3 regions of the Kitasatospora sp. NPDC088264 genome follow, and region 1 is predicted to be linked to each of the others. Evidence: predicted binding sites of a transcription regulator. Region 1 holds the regulator's gene; each other region holds the start of a gene.
The links. The regulator HrcA, encoded in region 1, represses chaperone genes, less so after heat shock. The targets are predictions, from matches to a motif close to TTNGCACTCNGNNNNNCNGAGTGCNAA.
Positions count from the first base shown of each region.

Region 2: a site for HrcA is predicted at 1,984-2,010, ahead of groL (chaperonin GroEL). Genes of this name have one in related genera too.
Region 3: a site for HrcA is predicted at 3,959-3,985, ahead of AB0O82_RS20225 (FmdB family zinc ribbon protein). Genes of this name have one in related genera too.

Region 1 is NZ_JBFBIR010000073.1:14,883-22,243, reverse strand. It holds gene AB0O82_RS34350 (DUF3097 domain-containing protein) at 1-358, opposite strand, end outside; gene AB0O82_RS34345 (hypothetical protein) at 383-967, opposite strand; gene htpX (zinc metalloprotease HtpX) at 1,018-1,938, opposite strand; gene hrcA (heat-inducible transcriptional repressor HrcA) at 2,202-3,236, shown strand; gene dnaJ (molecular chaperone DnaJ) at 3,313-4,452, shown strand; gene AB0O82_RS34325 (16S rRNA (uracil(1498)-N(3))-methyltransferase) at 4,563-5,312, shown strand; gene AB0O82_RS34320 (PDZ domain-containing protein) at 5,383-7,361, shown strand, end outside.
Region 2 is NZ_JBFBIR010000021.1:7,678-15,038, forward strand. It holds gene thrC (threonine synthase) at 1-709, shown strand, start outside; gene AB0O82_RS18525 (MoaD/ThiS family protein) at 749-1,027, shown strand; gene AB0O82_RS18530 (cold-shock protein) at 1,617-1,820, shown strand; gene groL (chaperonin GroEL) at 2,167-3,789, shown strand; gene AB0O82_RS18540 (hypothetical protein) at 3,885-4,241, shown strand; gene AB0O82_RS18545 (PadR family transcriptional regulator) at 4,363-4,746, shown strand; gene AB0O82_RS18550 (hypothetical protein) at 4,743-5,741, shown strand; gene AB0O82_RS18555 (copper homeostasis protein CutC) at 5,800-6,486, shown strand; gene AB0O82_RS18560 (AAA family ATPase) at 6,544-7,361, opposite strand, start outside.
Region 3 is NZ_JBFBIR010000024.1:54,509-61,869, forward strand. It holds gene AB0O82_RS20210 (penicillin acylase family protein) at 1-248, opposite strand, end outside; gene AB0O82_RS20215 (potassium/proton antiporter) at 560-2,044, shown strand; gene AB0O82_RS20220 (MFS transporter) at 2,532-3,803, shown strand; gene AB0O82_RS20225 (FmdB family zinc ribbon protein) at 3,997-4,329, shown strand; gene AB0O82_RS20230 (hypothetical protein) at 4,616-4,888, shown strand; gene mscL (large conductance mechanosensitive channel protein MscL) at 4,919-5,338, shown strand; gene AB0O82_RS20240 (hypothetical protein) at 5,349-5,612, opposite strand; gene AB0O82_RS20245 (sigma-70 family RNA polymerase sigma factor) at 5,753-6,724, opposite strand; gene AB0O82_RS20250 (phosphatase PAP2 family protein) at 7,166-7,361, shown strand, end outside.

The sequences.
Region 1 (7,361 bases):
CGACGTAGATCCGCGACTCGCGGGCGACCCGGGCCCGGGCGCCGGGGACGGCGACGGAGCCGGAGGCGGTGCGGCCCGGCGTACGGGAGGGGGCGGGGCCGGCCGGGCGCACCAGGGTGACCGTCCGGCCCTCCAGCAGGAAGCCGCGCGGCACCAGCGGGAACACCCGGAGCTTGCCGAAGCGGTCCTCCAGGGTGACGGTGAAGCCCTCGGCGGTCTTCTCGCAGCGCACCACCGCGCCGCAGAAGCCGGTGACGGCCTCCTCCACCACCAGGTCCCGTTCGGCGGTCACCTCCGGGGCGGGTTGCTGCTTCTTCCACGGCGGGGTCAGGTCGGGTCCGTACTGGCGGCTGCGCATGAAAGCGACTATACGGACGGACCGTCAGAGGCCCGGCGCGCCCCAGACCGGGAACCAGCGGCTGAGGTCCTTCTCCAGCCGCAGGTCGTTCCCGAGCATCGCGTTGACCTGGAGCTCCAGCGGGCTGTTGCGCCGCTCCCCGCCGCCGGGCATCGGGGCGAAGGGGTAGAAGGTGCCGCGCTTGTAGAGGTAGACCAGGGCCAGCGACTGCCCGTCCGGGTTGCGGAAGCCGACCAGCGAGCAGAGCAGCTGCGGCCCGAAGCCGTTCGCCTCCAGCTCGCTGTTGACCGCGTGCAGGTCGTTGACCAGGTCCGGCAGTTCCTCGGGGGTGTGCCGGGCGAGCAGCCAGGAGTAGCCGTAGCCGTCCTTGGAGGCCTCCACCGGGACGCCGCCGCGCTCGGTGTCGGCGTCGAGCAGCGCCCGTACCTGCTGTTCGACCTGACCGAAGGCCGCGCCCTCGACGGCGGCGAAGCAGACCGAGCCGAGCCCGGTGGGGGTGAACCCGGCCCCGGCCTCCAGGGTGAGGGCGGCGGACGGGACGCCGAACAGCTGGTCGAGGTCGGGCTTGACGGGCTTGGTGCGCCCGAACAGGGTGTCCAGGATTCCCACGGCGGTCCTTTCGGAGGAGGGAGTCGGGAGGGCGGCAGGGGGGCGGGGCCTCAGCGGCCGAGCTGCTCGGAGATCTTCGCCAGCTGCTCCAGGCGCTTCTCCAGCGTCGGGTGGGTGGAGAACAGCTGGGAGGCGGTCTCCCGGGCGCTCAGCGCGGGGGCGAAGTAGAAGGCGTTGTAGGGCTGCGCCTGGCGCAGGTCCTTGCTGGGGATGGCGGCGATCTGGCCGGTGACCTTGGTGAGCGCGGAGGCGAGGGCGCTGGGCCGGCCGGTGAGCTGGGCGGCGGCGCGGTCGGCGGCGAGTTCCCGGTAGCGGGACAGGAGCCGGGTGAGCAGGAAGCTGATGGCGTAGACGACCATCGACACCAGCGGGATGATCAGGGCGACGATGGCCGCGTTCTGGTCGTTGTTGTTGCGGTTGCCGCCCATGAACCCGCCGTACATGGCGATCCGGGTCATGGCCCCGGCGAGGACGCCGAGGAAGCCGGCGATGGTCATCACCGCGACGTCCCGGTGGGCGACGTGGGACAGCTCGTGGGCGAGGACGCCCTCCAGTTCCTCGGGCTCCAGCCGTCGCAGCAGGCCGGTGGTGACGCACACCACGGCGTTCTGCGGGTTGCGGCCGGTGGCGAAGGCGTTCGGCATGTCGTTGTCGGCGACCGCCACCCGGGGTTTGGGCATGTCGGCCAGCGCGCAGAGCCGGTCGATGGTGCCGTGCAGTTGCGGGTACTGCTCAGGGGTCACCTGGTGGGCGCCCATCGCCCGTTCGGTGATCTTGTCGCTGAACCAGAACTGGGCCACGAACAGCCCGCCGGAGATCAGGACGATCAGTGGCCAGGCGCCGCGCAGCAGCACGATCAGCAGACCGGTGAAACCGACGTACAGCAGCCCGATCACGAACATCGTCACGACCATGCGGCCGGTCAGACCGCGGTCGGGCGCGAAACGGGTGTGCTGGCCCGAGCTCGACATTGCTTGCTCCTCCATTCGCCGTCGTCTTCGATGCTGCCACCCGGACGGCCCCGCGGCACCACCCCCGCGCCGGGAACTGCGGGCAGGATCACTCCGGCCGGGCCGTTCCTGCCGTTGGGCCCGGGCCTTACACTGGCAGGTACGGTTTTGGCACTCGCAGGTTCAGAGTGCCAAAGCGGGTGCCGGAGCCGGGATCCTCCCGGAGCGGGCAGCAGCATGCGTGACACGAACGGACAACGTGCGAAGACGGAGGTGTGTGCCCCATGGCCGGTGAGGTTCGCCAGCTGGACGACCGCAAGCTCGCCGTGCTCCGCGCGATCGTCCAGGACTACGTGGGCACCGAGGAGCCGGTCGGCTCCAAGGCCCTGGTGGAGCGGCACAACCTCGGAGTCTCCCCGGCGACCGTCCGCAACGACATGGCGGCGCTGGAGGAGGAGGGCTACATCCACCAGCCGCACACCAGCGCCGGGCGCATCCCCACCGACAAGGGGTACCGCCTGTTCGTCGACAAGCTCGCCGAGGTCAAGCCGATGAGCGCCCCCGAGCGCCGGGCGATCCGGCACTTCCTGGACGGCGCCGTCGACCTGGACGACGTGGTCATGCGGACGGTGCGGCTGCTCGCCCAGCTCACCCGACAGGTCGCGGTGGTGCAGTACCCCTCGCTGTCGCGGTCCACCGTCCGGCACATCGAGCTGGTGGCGCTGGCCCCGACCAAGGTGATGCTGGTCCTGATCACCAACACCGGCCGGGTCGAGCAGCGGATGGTCGACTGCCCGGGCCCGGTCGGCGAGACGGTCCTGGCAGACCTGCGGGCCCGGATCAACGCGCGGGCCGTCGGCCAGCGGCTGCCGGACGTGCCGGGGTTCCTGGAGGAGCTCCCGGCGGGTTTCGAGCCGCCGGACCGCCCGACCGTCAGCACGGTCCTGGCGACGCTGTTCGAAGCGCTCGCCGAGCAGAACGAGGAGCGGATCATGCTGGCCGGCACGGCCAACCTGACCCGCTTCGGGCACGACTTCCCCCTGACCATCCAGCCGGTGCTGGAAGCCCTGGAGGAGCAGGTCGTCCTGCTCCGCCTCCTGGGTGAGACGGCGGACGCCGCGATGACGGTCCGGATCGGGCGGGAGATCGCCTACGAGGGGCTGAATTCCACCTCGGTGGTGTCGGTCGGCTACGGTTCGGGCGACGAGAGCGTGGCCAAACTGGGTGTGATCGGTCCGACCCGGATGGACTATCCGGGCACAATGGGGGCGGTGCGTGCGGTGGCGCGGTACGTGGGCCAGATCCTGGCCGAGTCGTAGCACAGGCCGCCGTCGGAACCTCTGACGGCGGTGTCCAGTCGCAGCACTACTACAGGCGGAACAAGCGGAGCATTTGGTGGCCACGGACTACTACGCGGTACTCGGCGTCCGACGGGATGCGGGGCAGGACGAGATCAAGAAGGCCTTCCGGCGCCTGGCACGCGAACTGCACCCGGACGTCAACCCGGACCCGAAGACGCAGGAGCGGTTCAAGGAGATCAACGCCGCTTACGAGGTGCTCTCCGACCCGCAGAAGCGCCAGGTCTACGACCTCGGAGGTGACCCGCTCTCGCCGGGCGGCGGGGGCGCGGGCGGCTTCGGCGCGGGGGCGGCCGGCTTCGGCTTCTCCGACATCATGGACGCCTTCTTCGGCGCCGCGGCCGGCCAGCGCGGCCCGCGCTCGCGCACCCGCCGCGGCCAGGACGCCATGATCCGGCTGGAGATCACCCTGGAGGAGGCCGCCTTCGGCACCACCAAGGAACTCCAGGTCGACACCGCCGTCACCTGCACCACGTGCAGCGGCGAGGGCGCGGCCCCCGGCACCTCCGCGCAGACCTGCGACATGTGTCGCGGCAGGGGCGAGGTCTCCCAGGTCACCCGGTCGTTCCTGGGCCAGGTCATGACCTCCCGTCCCTGCCCGCAGTGCCAGGGCTTCGGCACCGTCGTGCCGACCCCGTGCCCGGAGTGCGCCGGCGACGGCAGGGTCCGCGCCCGGCGCACCCTGACCGTCAAGATCCCGGCCGGTGTCGACAACGGCACCCGGATCCAGCTGGCCGGCGAGGGCGAGGTCGGCCCCGGCGGCGGCCCGGCCGGCGACCTGTACGTCGAGATCGCCGAGACCACCCACACCGTCTTCCAGCGGCGCGGGGACGACCTGCACTGCACCGTCACCATCCCGATGACGGCCGCGTCCCTCGGCACCCAGGTGCCGCTGCAGACCCTGGACGGGCTGGAGGAGGTCGACATCCGGCCCGGCACCCAGTCCGGCCAGTCGATCCCGCTGCACGGCCGCGGCATCACGCACCTGCGCGGCGGCGGCCGGGGCGACCTGATAGTGCATGTCGAGGTGCAGACGCCCACCAAGCTCGACCCCGAGCAGGAGGAGCTGCTGCGCCGGCTCGCGGTGCTGCGCGGCGAGGAGCGGCCGTCCGGCCAGTTCGCGCCGGGCCAGCAGGGCCTGTTCTCGCGCCTCAAGGACGCGTTCAACGGCCGCTAGGCCCTAGGCCGGGGCCGCTACTGGGCCCTGGCCGTCCGCGCGGGGGTGCCGGGTTCTGCCCGGCGCCCCTTTCGCGTTCCCGATCCGCCCCACCCCCGGAGGTTCCCCGCATGACCGCCCCCGTCTTCGTCGTCGAGACCGAGCGGATCGCCGCCGCCGCGCCCGGCTCCGTGGTGCGCCTCGACGGGCCGGAGGGGCGGCACGCGGCCGCGGTGAGGCGGCTGGCGGCGGGCGAGGCGGTGACCCTCGCCGACGGGCTGGGCCTCGGGGTGGACGGGACGGTCGCCGCGGTGCTCGGCAAGGACGCGATCGACGTCACGGTGGCCGCCGTCCGCCGGGAGCCCGAGCCGGCGCCGCGGATCGTCGTCGTCCAGGCGCTGCCCAAGGGCGACCGCGGCGAGCTCGCGGTGGAGACCATGACCGAGGTCGGCGTGGACGTGATCGTCCCGTGGGCCGCCTCGCGCTGCATCACGCAGTGGAAGGGCGACCGGGGCGCCAAGGCGCTCGCCAAGTGGCGGGCCACCGCCCGGGAGGCCGGCAAGCAGTCCCGCCGGCTGCGCTTCCCCGAGGTGCGCGAGCCGGCGACCACCCGGCAGCTGGCGCCGCTGCTGGCCGGGGCCGCGTTCGCCGCCGTGCTGCACGAGGAGGGCGCCGAGCCGCTGGCGCTGGCCGCGCTGCCCGCGGCCGGGGACGTGGTGCTGGTGGTCGGCCCGGAGGGCGGGGTCTCCCCGGAGGAGCTGGCCGCGTTCGCCGAGGCGGGTGCCGGGCCGTACCGGCTGGGCCCCTCGGTGCTGCGCACCTCCACCGCCGGGGTGGCCGCCGGCGCCCTGCTGCTGGGGCGCACCGGCCGCTGGTCGTAGCCGGCGCCCGTGCGGTCGGAGTCTGCCCGAACCGGCCCGCGCCGTGCGCGCACGTGCCTACGCTGACCGCGTGACGGAACCCCTGAGCACCTCTGCGGGCGCCTACCTGCGCCACCCCCATCTGCACGGTGACCTGGTCACCTTCGTCGCCGAGGACGACGTCTGGCTGGCCCCGCTGGACGGTGGCCGGGCCTGGCGGCTGACGGCCGATCACGTGCCCGTCCGGCACCCCCGGTTCGCCCCCGACGGGCGGCACATCGCCTTCACCTCCACCCGGGACGGCGCGCCCGAGGTGCACGTGGTGCCGGTGGACGGCGGGCCGTCCCGGCGGCTCACCCACTGGGGCAGCGAGCAGACCGAGGTGCGGGGCTGGACGGCCGACGGGCGCCCGATCGCCCTCACCACCGCCGGCGAGGCGACCCTGCGCCGCAGCTGGGCGCACGCCGTGCCGCTGGACGGCGGCGAGTCGGTGCGGCTGCCGTACGGGCCGGTCGGCGGGCTCGCCTTCGAGCTGGGCGGCGACCGCGTGCTGCTGGGCACCGTCAACAACCGCGAGCCGGCCTGGTGGAAGCGCTACCGGGGCGGCCGGGCGGGCAAGTTGTGGATCGGGCGGGACGCATTCGTCCGCGTCCACGAGGAGTTGGACGGCCAGCTCGACTCGCCGCTGTGGGTGGGGGACCGGATCGCCTTCCTCTCCGACCACGAGGGCGTCGGTGAGCTCTACTCCAGCCTCCCGGACGGCTCCGACCTGCGCCGCCACACCACCGACCCGGACGGCTTCTACGCCCGCAACGCCGGCACCGACGGCACCCGGACGGTGTTCCACCGGGCCGGCGACGTCTGGCTGCTGGACGACCTGGCGGGAGCCGCGCCCCGCCGCCTCGACATCCGGCTGGCCGGCCCGCGCAGCGGCCGCCGCCCCCGCCCGGTGCACGCCGCGCACTGGCTGGAGTCCGCCGCCCCCGACCGCACCGGCCGGGCCGGCGCCGTGGTGGTGCGCGGCGACGTGCACTGGCTGACCCACCGCGAGGGCCCGGCCCGGGTGCTGGACGAGACCCCGGGGGTGCGCGGGCGGCTGGCCCGGGTGGTGCCGGGCGAGGACGGCGCCCAGGGCGTGCTGTGGGTGTCCGACGCCGAGGGCGAGGACGCCCTGGAGTTCGCCCCCGACGCGCAGGGCGCCGAGCGCCGCCGGCTGGCCGCCGGGCGGATCGGCCGGGTCAACTCCCTGGCGGTGTCCCCGGACGGCAAGCAGGCCGCGCTCGGCGTGCACGACGGCCGGGTCCTGCTGGTCGCGCTCGCCGACGGCACCGTGCACGAGCTGGACCGCAGCGCCGACGGCGAGGTCAGTGGGCTGGCCTTCAGCCCGGACTCGGCCTGGCTGGCCTGGTCGCGGCCGGTGCACCGGCTGGGCCCGTACTCGCTGCGCCAGATCGTGCTGGCCGACCTGGTGGCCCGGACGGTCGGCGAGGTCACCCAGGAGCGCTTCATCGACACCTCGCCGGCCTTCACCGCGGACGGCCGCTACCTGGCGTTCCTGTCGGTGCGCAACCTCGACCCGGTCTACGACTCGCACGTCTTCGACCTGTCGTTCCCCAACGGCTGCCGCCCGTACCTGATCACGCTGGCCGCCGACACGCCGTCCCCGTTCGGGCCGCAGCGGGCCGGGCGCCCGCTCGGCGGGGAGGAGGACGAGCTGCGCGGCAGGAGGGCGGACGGCGAGGAGGCCGCCGGCGACGCCGCGCCGGTGACCAGGGTCGACCTGGACGGCATTGCGGACCGGATCGTCCCGTTCCCGGTCGAGGGCGGCCGGTTCGACGCGCTCAGGGCGGCCAAGGACGGCGTGCTGTGGACCCGCGCCCCGCTGCTCGGCGAACTCGGCGACGAGGCGGCCTCGCCCGAGGACGAGCGGCCCCGGCCGGTGCTGGAGCGCTTCGACCTGAAGAAGCGCCGCGTCGAGCAACTGGTGCACGGCGTGGACGGCTTCGCGGTCAGCGGGGACGGCACCCGGGTGGCCGTGCTGGACGGGGGCGAGCTGCGGATCGTCCCGGC
Region 2 (7,361 bases), on a different contig from region 1:
CATCGAGGGCAACTACGACGACGTGAACCGCTTCTGCTCGGAGCTGATCGGCGACCCGGCCGGCGAGGGCTGGGGCTTCGTCAACGTCAACCTGCGCCCCTACTACGGCGAGGGCTCCAAGACGCTGGCGTACGAGATCTGCGAGCAGCTCGGCTGGCGGCTGCCGGAGCAGATCGTCATCCCGATCGCCTCCGGCTCCCAGCTGACCAAGATCGACAAGGGGCTGCAGGAGCTGATCAGGCTCGGCCTGGTCGAGGACCGGCCGTACAAGGTCTTCGGCGCCCAGGCGGCGGGCTGCTCCCCGGTGTCGGCGGCGTTCAAGGCCGGCCAGGACGTGATCCGCCCGGTCAAGCCGGACACCATCGCCAAGTCGCTGGCGATCGGCAACCCGGCGGACGGCCCGTACGTGCTGGACATCGCCCGGCGCACCGGCGGCGCGGTCGAGGACGTCACCGACGCCGAGGTGGTGGACGCGATCCGGCTGCTGGCCCGGACCGAGGGCGTCTTCGCCGAGACCGCGGGCGGGGTGACCGTCGGCGTGCTGAAGAAGCTGGTGGAGACCGGCCAGCTGGACCCGGCCAAGGAGACCGTCGCGATCAACACCGGCGACGGCCTGAAGACCCTGGACGCCGTCGCCGGGGCCGGGATGACCGCCGTCATCCGCCCGACCCTGGCGTCCTTCCACGACGCCGGCCTCGCGTCCGCCTGAATCCCCCCACCCCGCTGGGCCCTGTCCGCTAGGAGAACCATGAGCGCCAACGTCCGTATCCCCACCATCCTGCGCACCTACACCGGCGGCGCCGCCGAGGTGGCCGCCGAGGGCGCCACCCTGGGCGAGGTCATCGCCGACCTGGAGAAGAACCACGCGGGGATCGCCGCCCGCATCCTGGACGACGCCGGCAAGCTGCGCCGCTTCGTCAACGTCTACGTGAACGACGACGACGTGCGCTTCGCCGAGGGCCTGGCGACCGGGATCGCGGACGGCGCCAGCGTCTCGATCATCCCGGCGGTGGCCGGCGGCTGCTGAGCCGCGCCCCGATCCGGGCACCCCGCCCGAGCCGCTCGTCCGACCGGCCGTCCGCGCGTACGGAATTCCGTTCTCCGTACGCACGGGCGGCCGGCCGCATTTCGGCGGGAATATGGCGGGGTCAAGTCGGAGTAGAGTGTGGCTCGGTTGGGAACAGGGCTTCCCCTCATCCTCACCCGCGAATCACCCGCGAATCGCCGGACGGTCGTCCGGCCGCTGAGACCGGTCGGGTGCCTGGGCCGTGAAACATGTCAGGCAGATGTCAGAATTCCCGCGGGGATTTGCAGTAATCCGTCCGCTATGTCCGGCGTGAAATGCCGAATTCCTCCCGCTTTGGCCCGTCCTGCCCCTTGGCGTGGTGCCGGAATTCCCCGCAGCTGACCCTGTTGCAGAGGGCGTCGATCCGGATACATTCAGCCGCGGTCGACGTAATCACCCGCTCACAGGGCGCCGTCAGGCACCCCCGGCGGAGGGTTGCGGCGTGCACGGCTGCGCCCAGGGGGGGTTCCCCGGGCCGGCCTTCAAACCAGACCCGGGCCCGCGACCTGCGGGCGCGTGAAGGGCCAGCACAGCACTAGGGGAGTTCGGAATGGCTCAGGGCACCGTCAAGTGGTTCAACGCGGAGAAGGGCTACGGCTTCATCGCGGTCGACGGTGGTGCGGACGTCTTCGTCCACTACAGCGCGATCCAGATGGACGGCTACCGCACCCTCGAGGAGGGCCAGCGGGTCGAGTTCGAGATCTCCCAGGGACAGAAGGGCCCGCAGGCGGACATGGTCCGCGCCGCGGTGTGACCCCCTTCCGACCCCAGGAGCTCGGCGCGGCCCACGGCTGGTGACCACTCGCTTCTCGACGGGCCCGTGCGACACGCGTCGTACGGGCCCGTCGGCGTTCCCCGGCGGGGAGTTGCGCGGGTCGGCGGGAGCGCCCCGGGCGGCTCGCGGGATCGCGATTGGGCTTGCACTCGACCACCCCGAGTGCTAATTATTGGCGTTAGCACTCACAGCGTGAGAGTGACAGCGGACCGGGTCGGTGAGGCCCCCGGGAGCGGTAGGGGAAAGGACCCCCGCACACCAGGGCCGTCCGTCGCGGGCACCCCTTGGTCCGAGCAGTCGACCGTGTCCCGGAGGACCACTTCTGATGGCCAAGATCATCGCCTTTGATGAGGAAGCTCGCCGCGGCCTTGAGCGTGGCATGAACCAGCTCGCCGACGCAGTGAAGGTCACGCTCGGCCCCAAGGGTCGCAACGTCGTGCTGGAGAAGAAGTGGGGCGCCCCCACGATCACCAACGACGGTGTCTCCATCGCCAAGGAGATCGAGCTCGAGGACCCCTACGAGAAGATCGGCGCGGAGCTCGTCAAGGAGGTCGCCAAGAAGACCGACGACGTCGCGGGTGACGGCACCACCACCGCCACCGTGCTCGCCCAGGCCCTGGTTCGCGAGGGTCTGCGCAACGTCGCCGCCGGCGCCAACCCGATGGCCCTGAAGCGCGGCATCGAGAAGGCCGTCGCCGCCGTCTCCGACCAGCTGCTGGCCCAGGCCAAGGACGTGGAGACCAAGGAGCAGATCGCCTCCACCGCCTCCATCTCGGCCGCCGACACCCAGATCGGCGAGCTCATCGCCGAGGCCATGGACAAGGTCGGCAAGGAAGGCGTCATCACCGTCGAGGAGAGCAACACCTTCGGTCTGGAGCTCGAGCTCACCGAGGGCATGCGCTTCGACAAGGGCTACATCTCCGCCTACTTCGCGACCGACCTGGAGCGCATGGAGGCGACCTTCGAGGACCCCTACATCCTCATCGCCAACTCCAAGATCGGCTCGGTCAAGGACCTGCTGCCGCTGCTGGAGAAGGTCATGCAGAGCGGCAAGCCGCTCGTCATCATCGCCGAGGACGTCGAGGGCGAGGCCCTGTCGACCCTGGTCGTGAACAAGATCCGCGGCACCTTCAAGTCCGTCGCCGTCAAGGCCCCGGGCTTCGGCGACCGCCGCAAGGCCATGCTCGGCGACATCGCCATCCTCACCGGTGGCACCGTGATCTCCGAGGAGGTCGGCCTCAAGCTGGAGAACGCCGGCATCGACCTGCTGGGCACCGCCCGCAAGGTGGTCATCACCAAGGACGAGACCACCATCGTCGACGGTGGCGGTGACAGCGAGCAGGTCGCCGGCCGCGTGAACCAGATCCGCGCCGAGATCGAGAACAGCGACTCGGACTACGACCGCGAGAAGCTCCAGGAGCGCCTCGCCAAGCTGGCCGGCGGCGTGGCCGTCATCAAGGCCGGCGCGGCCACCGAGGTGGAGCTCAAGGAGCGCAAGCACCGCATCGAGGACGCCGTCCGCAACGCGAAGGCCGCCGTCGAGGAGGGCATCGTCGCCGGTGGTGGCGTCGCGCTGCTCCAGGCCTCGGTCGCCTTCGACAAGCTGGAGCTGGAGGGCGACGAGGCCACCGGTGCCAACATCGTCAAGGTCGCGCTGGAGGCCCCGATCAAGCAGATCGCGACCAACGCCGGCCTGGAGGGTGGCGTCGTGGTGGAGAAGGTGCGCAACCTCCCCGCCGGTCACGGCCTGAACGCGGCCACCAACACCTACGTCGACCTGATCGCCGAGGGCATCATCGACCCGGCCAAGGTGACCCGCTCCGCGCTGCAGAACGCCGCCTCCATCGCGGCGCTGTTCCTCACCACCGAGGCCGTCATCGCCGACAAGCCGGAGAAGGCCGCTGCGGCCGCCGGCGGCGGCATGCCGGGCGGTGACATGGACTTCTGATCCTGATCGCACCGATCGGATCGGCTGGTTCCTGATCGTGTGGGCGGTCCCCTTCGGGGGGCCGCCCACACGGCGTTCTACCGGAGAATGGACAGATGGCTTCCGACGACATCGAGACCGCGCTGCACAACGCGCGGGCGCTGATCCTGGCCGACCTCACCTCGCGGGACGTGGCGGACGCCGCCGTCGTCTCCCTGGTGGAGCAGGCCGTGACGCACCGCCGCTGGTGGTTGGAGCAGTGGCCGGACGGCACCGGGTACGTGCTCGGGCTGGTCGCCCAGGACATCCAGGACGCGCTGCTGGAGGCGTACGGGCGCTGGCCGCTGTGCACCGCCTGCGCCGCCGACGGGGACCCGCACGCGCTCGGCGTGGAGCCGGAGCTGGGGCCGGAGCCGCACTGGGTGTGCGGCAAGCAGGGCGCGGTGGTCGCGCCGGTGGGGGAACTCTCCTAGCCCGCTCGTGGTCCGCTCCCAGCCCGCTCCTGGTCCGTTCCCAGTCCGCTCGTGGTCCGCGTCGTGGACCGGGCGGCGGGAGTACTGGACCTATAGGTAGGTTGACGATATATGTAGTCGTATGACTGAACGCTCGATGCAGGAGCCGACGCTGCTGCTGCTCACCGCTCTGGCGGACGCCCCGAGACACGGCTACGCCCTCATCCAGGAGATCGCCGCCATCTCCGAGGGCCGGGTCAAGATGCGCACCGGCACCCTGTACGGCGCCCTCGACCGCCTGCTCCAGCAGGGGCTGATCGAGGTCGCCGCGGAGGAGGTCGTGGACGGGCGGGCGCGGCGCAGCTACGCGCTGACCAGCGTCGGCCGGGAGGCGCTGGCCTCCGAGGCGGAGCGGCTGCGGGCCGTCGCCACCGAGGCGGAGCGCCGTCTCGCGAACGTCTGGTCGGCGCTCCAGGGCAAGCCGGAGCCGGAGGGGAAGTCGATGATGAGGGGGTTCTTCGCATGACCATGACCACACCGACGATGGGGGCGCCTTCGACCGCGCTGCGGGCGGCGCTGCAGTTCTACCCGCCCCGCTACCGCCGGGAGCGCGGCGAGGAACTGGCCGCGGTGTTCGCCGACACCACGGCGGAGGCGGGCCGCTCGGCCGTCGCCCGTGAGGCGTTCGACCTGGCCGCGTACGGGCTGCGGGTGCGGCTCGGGCTGACCGGCTCCTCGCTGGCCGGGCGGGTGCTCGCGCTGGCCGCGCCGATGGTCGCCGGGGCGCTGGCCGGCGCGGCGCTGGTGCCGTGGGTGAGCGATGCGGAGCGGGCCGCCCGCCGGCTGACCTGGGACCCCTCGTACACCACGTACGCGCTGACCATCGCGCCGCCGGTGATCGCGCTGCTGCTCGCGGTGGCCGTCGTGACGGGGCGCTGGACGGCGGTGCGGGTCATCTCGCTGCTCCAGGCCGTCTCCGCGCTGTTCGTGCTGGCGCAGGCCGTCGTGCTGCCGCCGGAATTCGACCTCTGGGGGGTGGGGGACAGCAGCGTGGCCACCATGCCGTTCGTGCTGGGGGCGCTGCTGCTGGCCGCGGCGCCGACGGAGTTGCTGCCCAGGGCCTCCTGGCGTTCCGGCGGGCTGGCGCTGGCCTCGGTCCTCGGGGGCGGGCTGCTGGTGGCGCTCCAGCACTGGGGCGACTCCACCTTCCCGCTGGACATGCAGTGGTTCGCGGCGCTGCTGATCGGGCCGCTGCTGCTGACCTTCACCGCGCTGCGCGGCCGGGTGCTGCCGGCGGCCGTCGGGGTCGCGGTGCTGTCGCTGACGATGTTCGCGGGCCTGTTCAACATCTGGCGCGAGGGCCGCGGGTTCTGGCACGTGCTGCCGATGGCGGCGCCGGTGCTGCTGCTCCTGGTGGCGGCCGCGGTGGCGATGCGCCGGATCGGGGCCGGCGGCGGGCCCGGCGGACGGTTCGGCGGATGGTTCGGCGGGGACTCCGGGAAGGGGCGCAGCCTGGCGTGACCCGGGGGGGCAGGGCGAAGTGCTCGCCGGGCCCGGCCGGATGTGGCAACCTACTGATATGTCTAGACCAATTTTCGAAGTCATCGCGCTGACGCCCCAGGACGCCCAGGCTGCCGAGTCGGGCGGCGCCGACCGGCTCGAACTGGTCACCGACATGGCCGCGGACGGGCTCACCCCGTCCGTCGAGGACTTCGCCCGGATCCGGGCCGCCGTCGACATCCCGCTGCGCGTCATGCTCCGGATCCGGGACGGCTTCGCGCCCGGCGACCTGGACGAACTGGCCGCCCGGGCCGCCGCGTTGCGGGCCGAGGGCGCCGAGGAGTTCGTCTTCGGCTTCCTCCACGCCGTCGGCGCCGTCGACCTGGCCGCCACCGCCGCCGTCGCCGAGGCGGTGGCCGGCTGCCGCTGGACCTTCCACCGGGCGATCGACCACAGCACCGACCGGGCCGCCCTGCGGTCCGCCGTCGGCGCGCTGCCCGGGCTGGACACCTTCCTCACCTCGGGCGCGCCTGCCGGCGTCGACGCCGGGTACGAGGTGCTGCTGGCGGAGCTGGCCCGCGCGGGCGAGCCCGGGTACGGGCAGCGGATCCTGATCGGCGGCGGCCTGCGGGCCGAACACCTGAAGGGGCTGCGGGCCGAGGGCTTCGACGGCTTCCACGTCGGCGGTGCGGTGCGGGTCGACGGCTGGCGGACGCCGGTGGACGCGGCCAAGGTCGCCGAGTGGCGGGCCCAGATCGACGCCTGAGCGCGCGAGGAGGGCGGGGGCCGGTCCCGGTGGGGCCGGCCCCCGCCGCTCGGTTCCTCAGCGCAGCTGCGCGGGCAGCGGTTCGCCGTGCAGCACCGTCAGGCCGGAGACGGCACGGGTGAGCGCCACGTACAGCCGCCGCAGGCCGGTCCGCTCGTCCGGCTCGCCCGCGATCACCGCGGCCGGCTCGTCCAGCACCACGTAGTCGTACTCCAGACCCTTGGCCAGCGAGGCCGGCACGAGCGTCAGCCGGGCCTCGGCGCTGGTCTCGGCGCCGGGGGACAGGTACGGCAGGCCGGCCGCGGTCAGCGCCTCGGCGAGCAGCGGGATCCGGGCGTCGGCGGCGATCAGTCCGGTCGAGCCCTCGTGCTCCAGCGCCTCGCGGCAGGCCGCCACGACGGCGGGCACGGCCTCCGCGTCCGGGAGGCGGCGGATCGTCAGCGAGCCGGGGGCGTCGCGGACGGAGGTCGCCGGGGCCAGGCCCGGGGCGATCGCCGGGAGCAGCCGGGAGGCGTACGCGATGACCTCCTCCGGCACCCGGAAGCCCTTGGTCAGCTCCTCGACGTGGGCGTCCGGCTTGCCCAGGTGGCGCAGCGCGTCCGGCCAGCTCGCCGTTGCCCACGGGGTGGTGCCCTGGGCGAGGTCGCCGAGGACGGTCGCCGAGCCGGTCGTGCAGCGGCGGCCGACCGCGCGGTACTGCATCGGGGAGAGGTCCTGCGCCTCGTCCAGCACCACGTGCCCGAGCGAGGGGGTGCGCTGCACCAGGTCCGTCGCCTCGTCGACCAGGACGGCGTCGGCCTGCGTCCAGCGGGCCGTCTTCACCGAGCGGCCCGGCTTGGGCCACAGCACCGCCTGCTGCTCCTCCGGGGTCAGCA
Region 3 (7,361 bases), on a different contig from region 1:
ACGTAGCCCTGGGCGCGGAAGAGGTCCTCGTTGGTGTCGGCGTAGAGCTGCGGGATGCCGTTGGCGTCCCGCTTGACGTCGACCGGCGCGCTCATGCCCGCCACCTTGACGGTGCCGTCGACCTCCGGGAAGGACGCGCGGACCGCGGTGACCCCGCGGTAGCCGCCGTAGCCGACGCCGGCCACCAGCAGCACGACCAGCACGATCACGATCAGACGGGCGCGCCGGAACTTCTTCGAGCGGGGCATCTGGGTCCTTGCGGTCCTGACTTCGGGGCGGGCGGGCGTGTCCAGGGCCGGGGGCCGTGACAGGGCACCACATTAGGCCGAGTCGGCCGAGCGGCGTGCACGGGGGACGCTCACCGTGGGATCGGAGGAGGTCAACGAGGAGGCCCGGAAGCGGCGGTTGGGGGCCCGAGGAGGAAAAGAAACTAAAGATATGGCAAAATGTTAGACTGAGTAACGATCCGCAACAGGAGCATTGACGCCTTCTTAACGGGTCGCGCCCTCCAGCACCACCAGACACCCCGCCCGCCCCTGCCTGCACGAGGTGCCACTGCGTGAACATCGACCACCTGAACCAGCTCCTCCTCGAGTTCTCCGTGATCCTGCTGGTCGCGGTGGTCGCCGTGCGGATATCCACCCGCTCAGGGCTACCGAGCCTGCTGATCTACCTCGGGATCGGCGTCGCCCTGGGCCAGAACGGCATCGGCGTCTCCTTCAACAACGCCGAGCTGACCCAGGTGCTCGGCTACGCGGCGCTCGTGGTGATCCTCGCCGAGGGCGGCCTCAAGACCAGCTGGCGCGAGGTCAGACCCGTGATGCCGGCCGCCACCGTGCTCGCCACCGTCGGCGTCGGGGTCAGCGTGTTCGTCACCGCGGCCGGCGCGCACTGGCTGGTCGGCCTGGACTGGCGGACCTCGATGCTGCTCGGCGCGATCGTCTCCTCCACCGACGCCGCCGCCGTCTTCTCCGTCCTGCGCATGGTCCCGCTGCCGCACCGGCTCACCGGCCTGCTGGAGGCCGAGTCCGGCTTCAACGACGCGCCCGTGGTCATCCTGGTCGTCGCCTTCGCCACCACCGGCGAGCTGGACTCCTGGTACGTCCTGGTCGGCACGATCATCGCCGAGCTGGCGATCGGCGCGGCGGTCGGCTTCGCGGTCGGCAAGCTCGGCGCGTACGGGATCAAGCACGTCGCGCTGCCCTCCTCCGGCCTGTACCCGATCGCGGTGATGGCGCTGACCGTGCTCGCCTACGCGGGCGGCGCGCTGCTGCACGGCTCCGGCTTCCTCGCCGTCTACATCTGCGCGGTGATCCTCGGCAACGCCAAGCTGCCGCACGGCCCGGCCGTCCGGGGCTTCGCCGACGGCCTGGCCTGGATCGGGCAGATCGGCATGTTCGTGCTGCTCGGCCTGCTCTGCACGCCCGAGACCATGGGCTCCGCGGTGGTCCCCGCGCTGGTGATCGGCGGCGTGCTGGTCTTCCTGGCCCGGCCGCTGTCCGTGGTGCTGACGCTGACACCGTTCAAGGTTCCGGGCCGGGAGCAGGCGCTGCTCAGCTGGGCCGGGCTGCGCGGGGCGGTGCCCATCGTGCTGGCGACCATCCCGCTGGTGTCGGGCGCGCCGAAGGCCCAGGACGTCTTCAACATCGTCTTCATCCTGGTCGTCGTCTTCACCCTGCTCCAGGGCCCGACCCTGCCCTGGGTGGCCAAGCAGCTGCGGATCGGCGAGGGCTCGATGGGCCAGGACCTGGACATCGAGTCCGCCCCGCTGGAGAAGCTGCACGGGCACCTGCTGTCGGTCGCGCTCTCCCCCGGCTCCCGGATGTCCGGCGTGGAGGTCAGCGAGCTGCGGCTGCCCAAGGGGGCCGCCGTCACCCTGGTGGTGCGGGAGGGCAGCTCCTTCGTGCCGGACAAGGCGACGGTGCTGCGCGGCGGGGACGAGCTGCTGGTGGTCACCACCGACGAGGTCGGCGAGGCGGCCGAACGGCGGCTGCGGGCCGTGGACAAGGGCGGCAAGCTCGCGGGGTGGCTGAACGGGCGGTGAGACCCGCCGTCGGGCGGTGGGACCCGCCGTCGGGCGCTGAGCCGGGCAAGTGGGCGGCGGGTGGCGACCGCAAGGCCGGAAGACCGGAAGGCCTCACCAGCTGTTCACCTTCGATGGGCAGGACAATTTTGGACGGGCCTTGTAGTCTGGGGATTCGCGCGACATCTACGCGCGTATATGTATGATGGTCAGATCACACCCAGCATCTGCCTGAAGCAGAGTTGGCGCGACCGTTCGGCGGCCGCGGTCCGGACCTCGGCCACCACGCCGGGCCGGCCCGGTATCTACCCCGGTCGACGCGCGAGAGGACGACTCTCGGCGCCGTCGGGGCCACCCCATGCCCTGCCGCGCTACCAGGCAGCAGGAAGGACCGACCGTGACGGCCCGCCGAACGGTCGACGACCCCGCGGACACCGCGACCCCGCGTGACACCGCCAACGCCACCCCTGCCGACGGCACCGCCGATGCCGCCGGCGCCCCCGCCCCCGTGCGGGTCGGGTACGGCGCGCTGCTGCGCACGCCCGGCGCCTGGACGTTCCTGGCACCGGCGTTCCTCGCGCGGCTGCCGTACGCGATGCTCAGCATGGGCATCCTGCTGCTCGTCAAGGACACCCACGGCTCGTACGGCACCGCGAGCACCGTCGCGGCCGTCGCCGCCGTCGCCCAGGCCCTGATCGGCCCGCAGACCGGCCGGCTCGCCGACCGGTACGGCCAGACCGCCGTCCTCGTCCCGACCGTCGTGGTGCACGCGGCCTCGGTCGGCGCGCTGATCGCGCTGGCGCTCGGCCACGCACCGGCCTGGAGCCTGTTCCTGGCCGCCGTCCCGGCCGGCGCGAGCGTTCCGCAGATCGGCGCCATGGTCCGGTCCCGCTGGATCGCCGAGTTCACCGCGGACGGCGCGTCCGCCTCGTCCGCGGCCAAGGTGGGCACCGCGTTCGCCTTCGAGTCCGTGACGGACGAGTTCACCTTCGTGATCGGCCCGATCCTGGCCACCGCCGTCGCCACCACGGTCAGCCCCTCGGCCGGGCTGATCGCCGAGGCCACGCTGACCCTCGTCGGCGGCCTGGCCTTCGCCGCCCAGCGGCGCACCGCGCCCGCCCGGGCGGTGCCCCAGCCCGGCGTGCAGCGCGCCTCCGCACTCGCCTCCCCCGGCGTCCGGCTGCTGGCCGGGGCCTTCCTCGGGGTGGGCGCCGTGTTCGGCGGCATGCAGGTCTCGGTGAACGCCTTCGCCGACTCGGTCGGGCAGCACGCCGCCGCCGGCACCGTGTACGGGATCTTCGCCGGCGGCTCGATGGTGGCCGGCGTGCTGTACGGCGTGATCGCCTGGCGGCGGGCCGTGCAGCAGCGGATGATCATGAGCTACGCCCTGCTCGTGCTGGGCTGCTCGACGCTGTGGGCGATGCCCAACCTGATCGCGCTCGCCGTCGCCGGACTGGTCTGCGGCCTGGCCATCGCGCCGACCCTGATCAGCGGCTACACCCTGGTCGAGACGCTCGTCGCGGACGGCGCCAAGACCGAGGCGTTCACCTGGCTGACCGGCGCCATCGGCCTCGGCCTGGCGGTCGGCCAGATGATCGCCGGGCAGCTGATCGACGGCCACGGGCCGTCCAGCGGGTTCCTGGTGCCGGTGGCCGGCGCCGGCCTGGGCCTGATCGCGCTGGTGTCGCTGCGGCACCTGCTGACCGCGCCGGGCCAGGTGGTCGCGGCCGCACCGGAGCGCGGCGCCGCGCCGCAGTTGGTGGGCGCGGCCAAGGGCTGAGCGGGCACGCGGTGGCGCACCGCGCGAAGCCGTGGGCGGCGCGCGGTGGGGGCGGCGCGGAGCCGCGGTGGAAGAGCGTGCGCGGCTCGGCCACGGCTCATCTCACATCGGAGTCGCTGGACTGATCCAGCGGAATGCCGCATCATTGACCATCGTTAGCACTCATCAGGCGAGAGTGCCAGGAGGAAGACAAGTGCCCACGTACCAGTACCAGTGCACCGAGTGCGGCAACGGCCTGGAGGCGGTGCAGAAGTTCACCGACGAGGCGCTGACCACGTGCCCCGACTGCCAGGGACGGCTCCGCAAGGTCTTCTCGGCCGTGGGCGTCGTGTTCAAGGGCTCGGGCTTCTACCGCACCGACAGCCGTTCGTCCTCCAGCAGCACGGTGGGCGCAGGCTCCTCCGGTAGCTCCTCGGCGTCGTCGTCCGGCTCGACCCCGGCGTCGTCCTCGACGTCATCGACGTCCTCGTCCTCCGGTTCTTCGAGCTCTTCCAGCTCCTCCAGCCCGGCTCCGGCCGCGAGCTGACCTCGGCGCCGGACGCCCAGCGCATCGACAAGGCCCGCCACCCCGCGTTCTTCGCGGGGCGGCGGGCCTTCGTCGTCCCGGTTCGCCGTCACCACTCGTCGCCCCGGTTCGTCATCCCGGGCGGGCCGGATGCACTCGTGCGGGTGTACGAATTCGTCCACAGGGCCCGAGTTGTCCACAGGCTGCGGAGAAGGGCTTTCCGGGGCGGCGCGCGGCGCACATCGTAGGGGTCGCCGGAGAACGACCGGCCCGCACAGGAGCGGCCCCCACGATCTCGGTGGTGACCATGACGACCATGAGCCTCTCCGTACCGCTGCCCGCACCCGCCGTACCGCCCCGGCGGGAGGTACCGCGCTTCCCGCCGATCCGGCGCGGGGCCGGCGGGTGGCACCGCTGGCGGCACGCCGTACGGCACCGGGCCGGGGTGCCCGCGCTGGTGCTGCTCGCGGTGGCCGCGGCGCTCGCGGTCGGGCCCGCGCGGGCCGGGCTGCCGGCGCCGCCGGGCGGCCCGGTGGGCCGGACGGGTTGTCAATCCGGCCCAACGGAAGATCACCCGTAACCGGGCAACGACTTCGTCGTTCACGGCGGCATGAAAGGCTTCAAGCAATTCCTGCTGCGTGGAAACGTCGTCGAATTCGCCGTCGCCGTCGTCATCGGCGCGGCCTTCACCAACATCGTCAACGCCTTCGTCAAGGGCGTCATCAATCCGATCGTCGGCGTCTTCGGAACGAAGGACCTGGCGTCCTACAGTTCCTGCCTCAAGGGCCCCTGCGAGCTGAACGCCACCGGCGAGGTCACGTCCGGGATCCTCATCCTGTGGGGATCGGTGCTCAGCGCCCTGCTGCAGTTCCTGATCACGGCGGCCGTCGTCTACTTCGTCCTGATCGTGCCCATGAACAGGCTGGCCGCCAGGCGGAAGAGCACCGCCGAGACGGCGGCGGAGGCCGAGGCCAAGGAGGTCCAACTGCTCACCGAGATCCGCGACGCGCTGATCGCCCCGCAGCGCTGAGCACCGCTCCTCAGTCCCCGTGGTGCGGCGGGCGCTGGCTCAGGTACCAGTCCAGCCCCCGCCCACCGCTCTCCCCCGCCCCGGGGCGCTCACCCCAGCCGGTGTCGGTGTCGTCCCGGGACTGCTGGTCCAGCGGGTCCCGGAAGACCAGCCGGGCCTTCGGCGCCGCCGGCCGCTCCTCCCGCCCCTGCTGCTCACCCTGTCCCTGCCCCTGCCCCTGCCCCTGCCCCTGCTCCGGCTCCCGCGCCTGCCCCTGCTCGCTCACCCTGCTCACTTCCGCTTCCCGTCGACTGCCGTCCGGATCGTCCCGTCCCTCCAGCCTAAGAGCCCCGCGACACACCCCGGGCCCTGGTGCGGAGCGCTCCGCACCAGGGCCCGGGGCGGGATGGAGCCGCAGGCAGTTGGCTCGGGTTCTCAGGCGGCCTCGAAGCCCGCGTGGTCGGCGATCTTCTTCAGCTCGGCCAGCGCGTGCTTCTCGATCTGGCGGATCCGCTCGCGGGTGAGGCCGTGCTGCTTGCCCACCTCGGTGAGGGTGCGCTCGCGGCCGTCCTCCATCCCGTAGCGGGAGCGGATGATCGAGGCCGTGCGGTCGTCCAGCCGCCCGATCAGGCCGTCCAGCTCCTCGCGGCGGAGCATCACCATCACGGCGTCCTCGGGGGACGTCGCCCCGGTGTCCTCGACCAGGTCGCCGAACTGGGTCTCGCCCTCGTCGTCGACCGCCATGTTGAGGCTGACCGGGTCGCGGGCCCAGTCCAGCACGTCCTTGATCCGGGCCTCGGTGGTGTCCAGCTCGGCCGCGATCTCGGCCGGCTCGGCCTCGCGGCCCAGCTCCTTCGACTTCTCCCGCTGCACCCGCCGGATCCGCCCCAGCTCCTCGACCAGGTGCACGGGCAGCCGGATGGTGCGGGACTGGTCGGCGATCGACCGGGTGATCGCCTGCCGGATCCACCAGGTGGCGTAGGTGGAGAACTTGAAGCCCTTGGCGTAGTCGAACTTCTCGACGGCGCGCACCAGGCCGGCGTTGCCCTCCTGGATGAGGTCCAGCAGCGGAAGGCCACTGCGCGGGTACCGGCGGGCGACCGCCACCACGAGCCGGAGGTTGGAGCGGATGAAGACGTCCTTGGCGCGCTCGGCGTCCTCGGCTATCGCCTCCAGTTCCTCGCGCTTCACGCCCTCGGGGAACACGCCCTCCTCCAGCAGGTGCTGGGCGTACACGCCGGCCTCGATCCGCAGTGAGAGCTCGACCTCCTCGGCGGCATCGAGCAGGGGTGTCCTGGCGATCTCGTCGAGGTACATACCGACCAGGTCGCGGTCGGCCTCAAGGTTGGTCGGGCGGGCCGCGCGAGTCCGGTCGGCCCTGTCGCGAACGACGGCACGGGTGGCCATGCTTGCTCCCTTTGCTGGAATTGCCGAGGTCTGCCTGCCTGCCCCCCGAGAGGGCAAGAAGTGCGGGCCCCGCCGGGGCTCACACGTAACGATCCAACGAACAGAATCCGGACAACATTCCCAAGTCACTCAGATTCTTCCCCGCGATGCAGTACCCTGCTGGTTTTCACCCCGGCCATGGACACCGGGTGACCGGACGAACACCTACGGTGTCGTTTCCACTACCGCTTCCGAACGCTTCCGTCACGCCCCGCACACGCGCCCGCCGCCCCACCGGCCGCCATACAGGGTGAAACCCCCGAACGGGCACGCGCGTTCCCGCGCGCCCCCGCCTTCCGCCGGCGCCCGCTCCCCGGCGCACGCAGGTTCTCCCCACAAACGATGCCGAATCGCTATCACCCGTGGTCCTGATCGCCCCGGGACACTGGGAAGGTGTCAGCCATGCACCTGACCAACAGCTCGACCGCCGTCACTGCGCGTCACCGCCGCCTCTTGCGGGATTCGGCGCTCGCGGTGGTCTGTGCCGCGCTGTTCGGCCTCCTGGCCGCCCTGGTGACCCGACACTGGCATCCGCTGGAACAGCTCGACCAGAGCTGGATCGGCGAACTGCACACCTTCGCCCGGCGGCACCGGATCT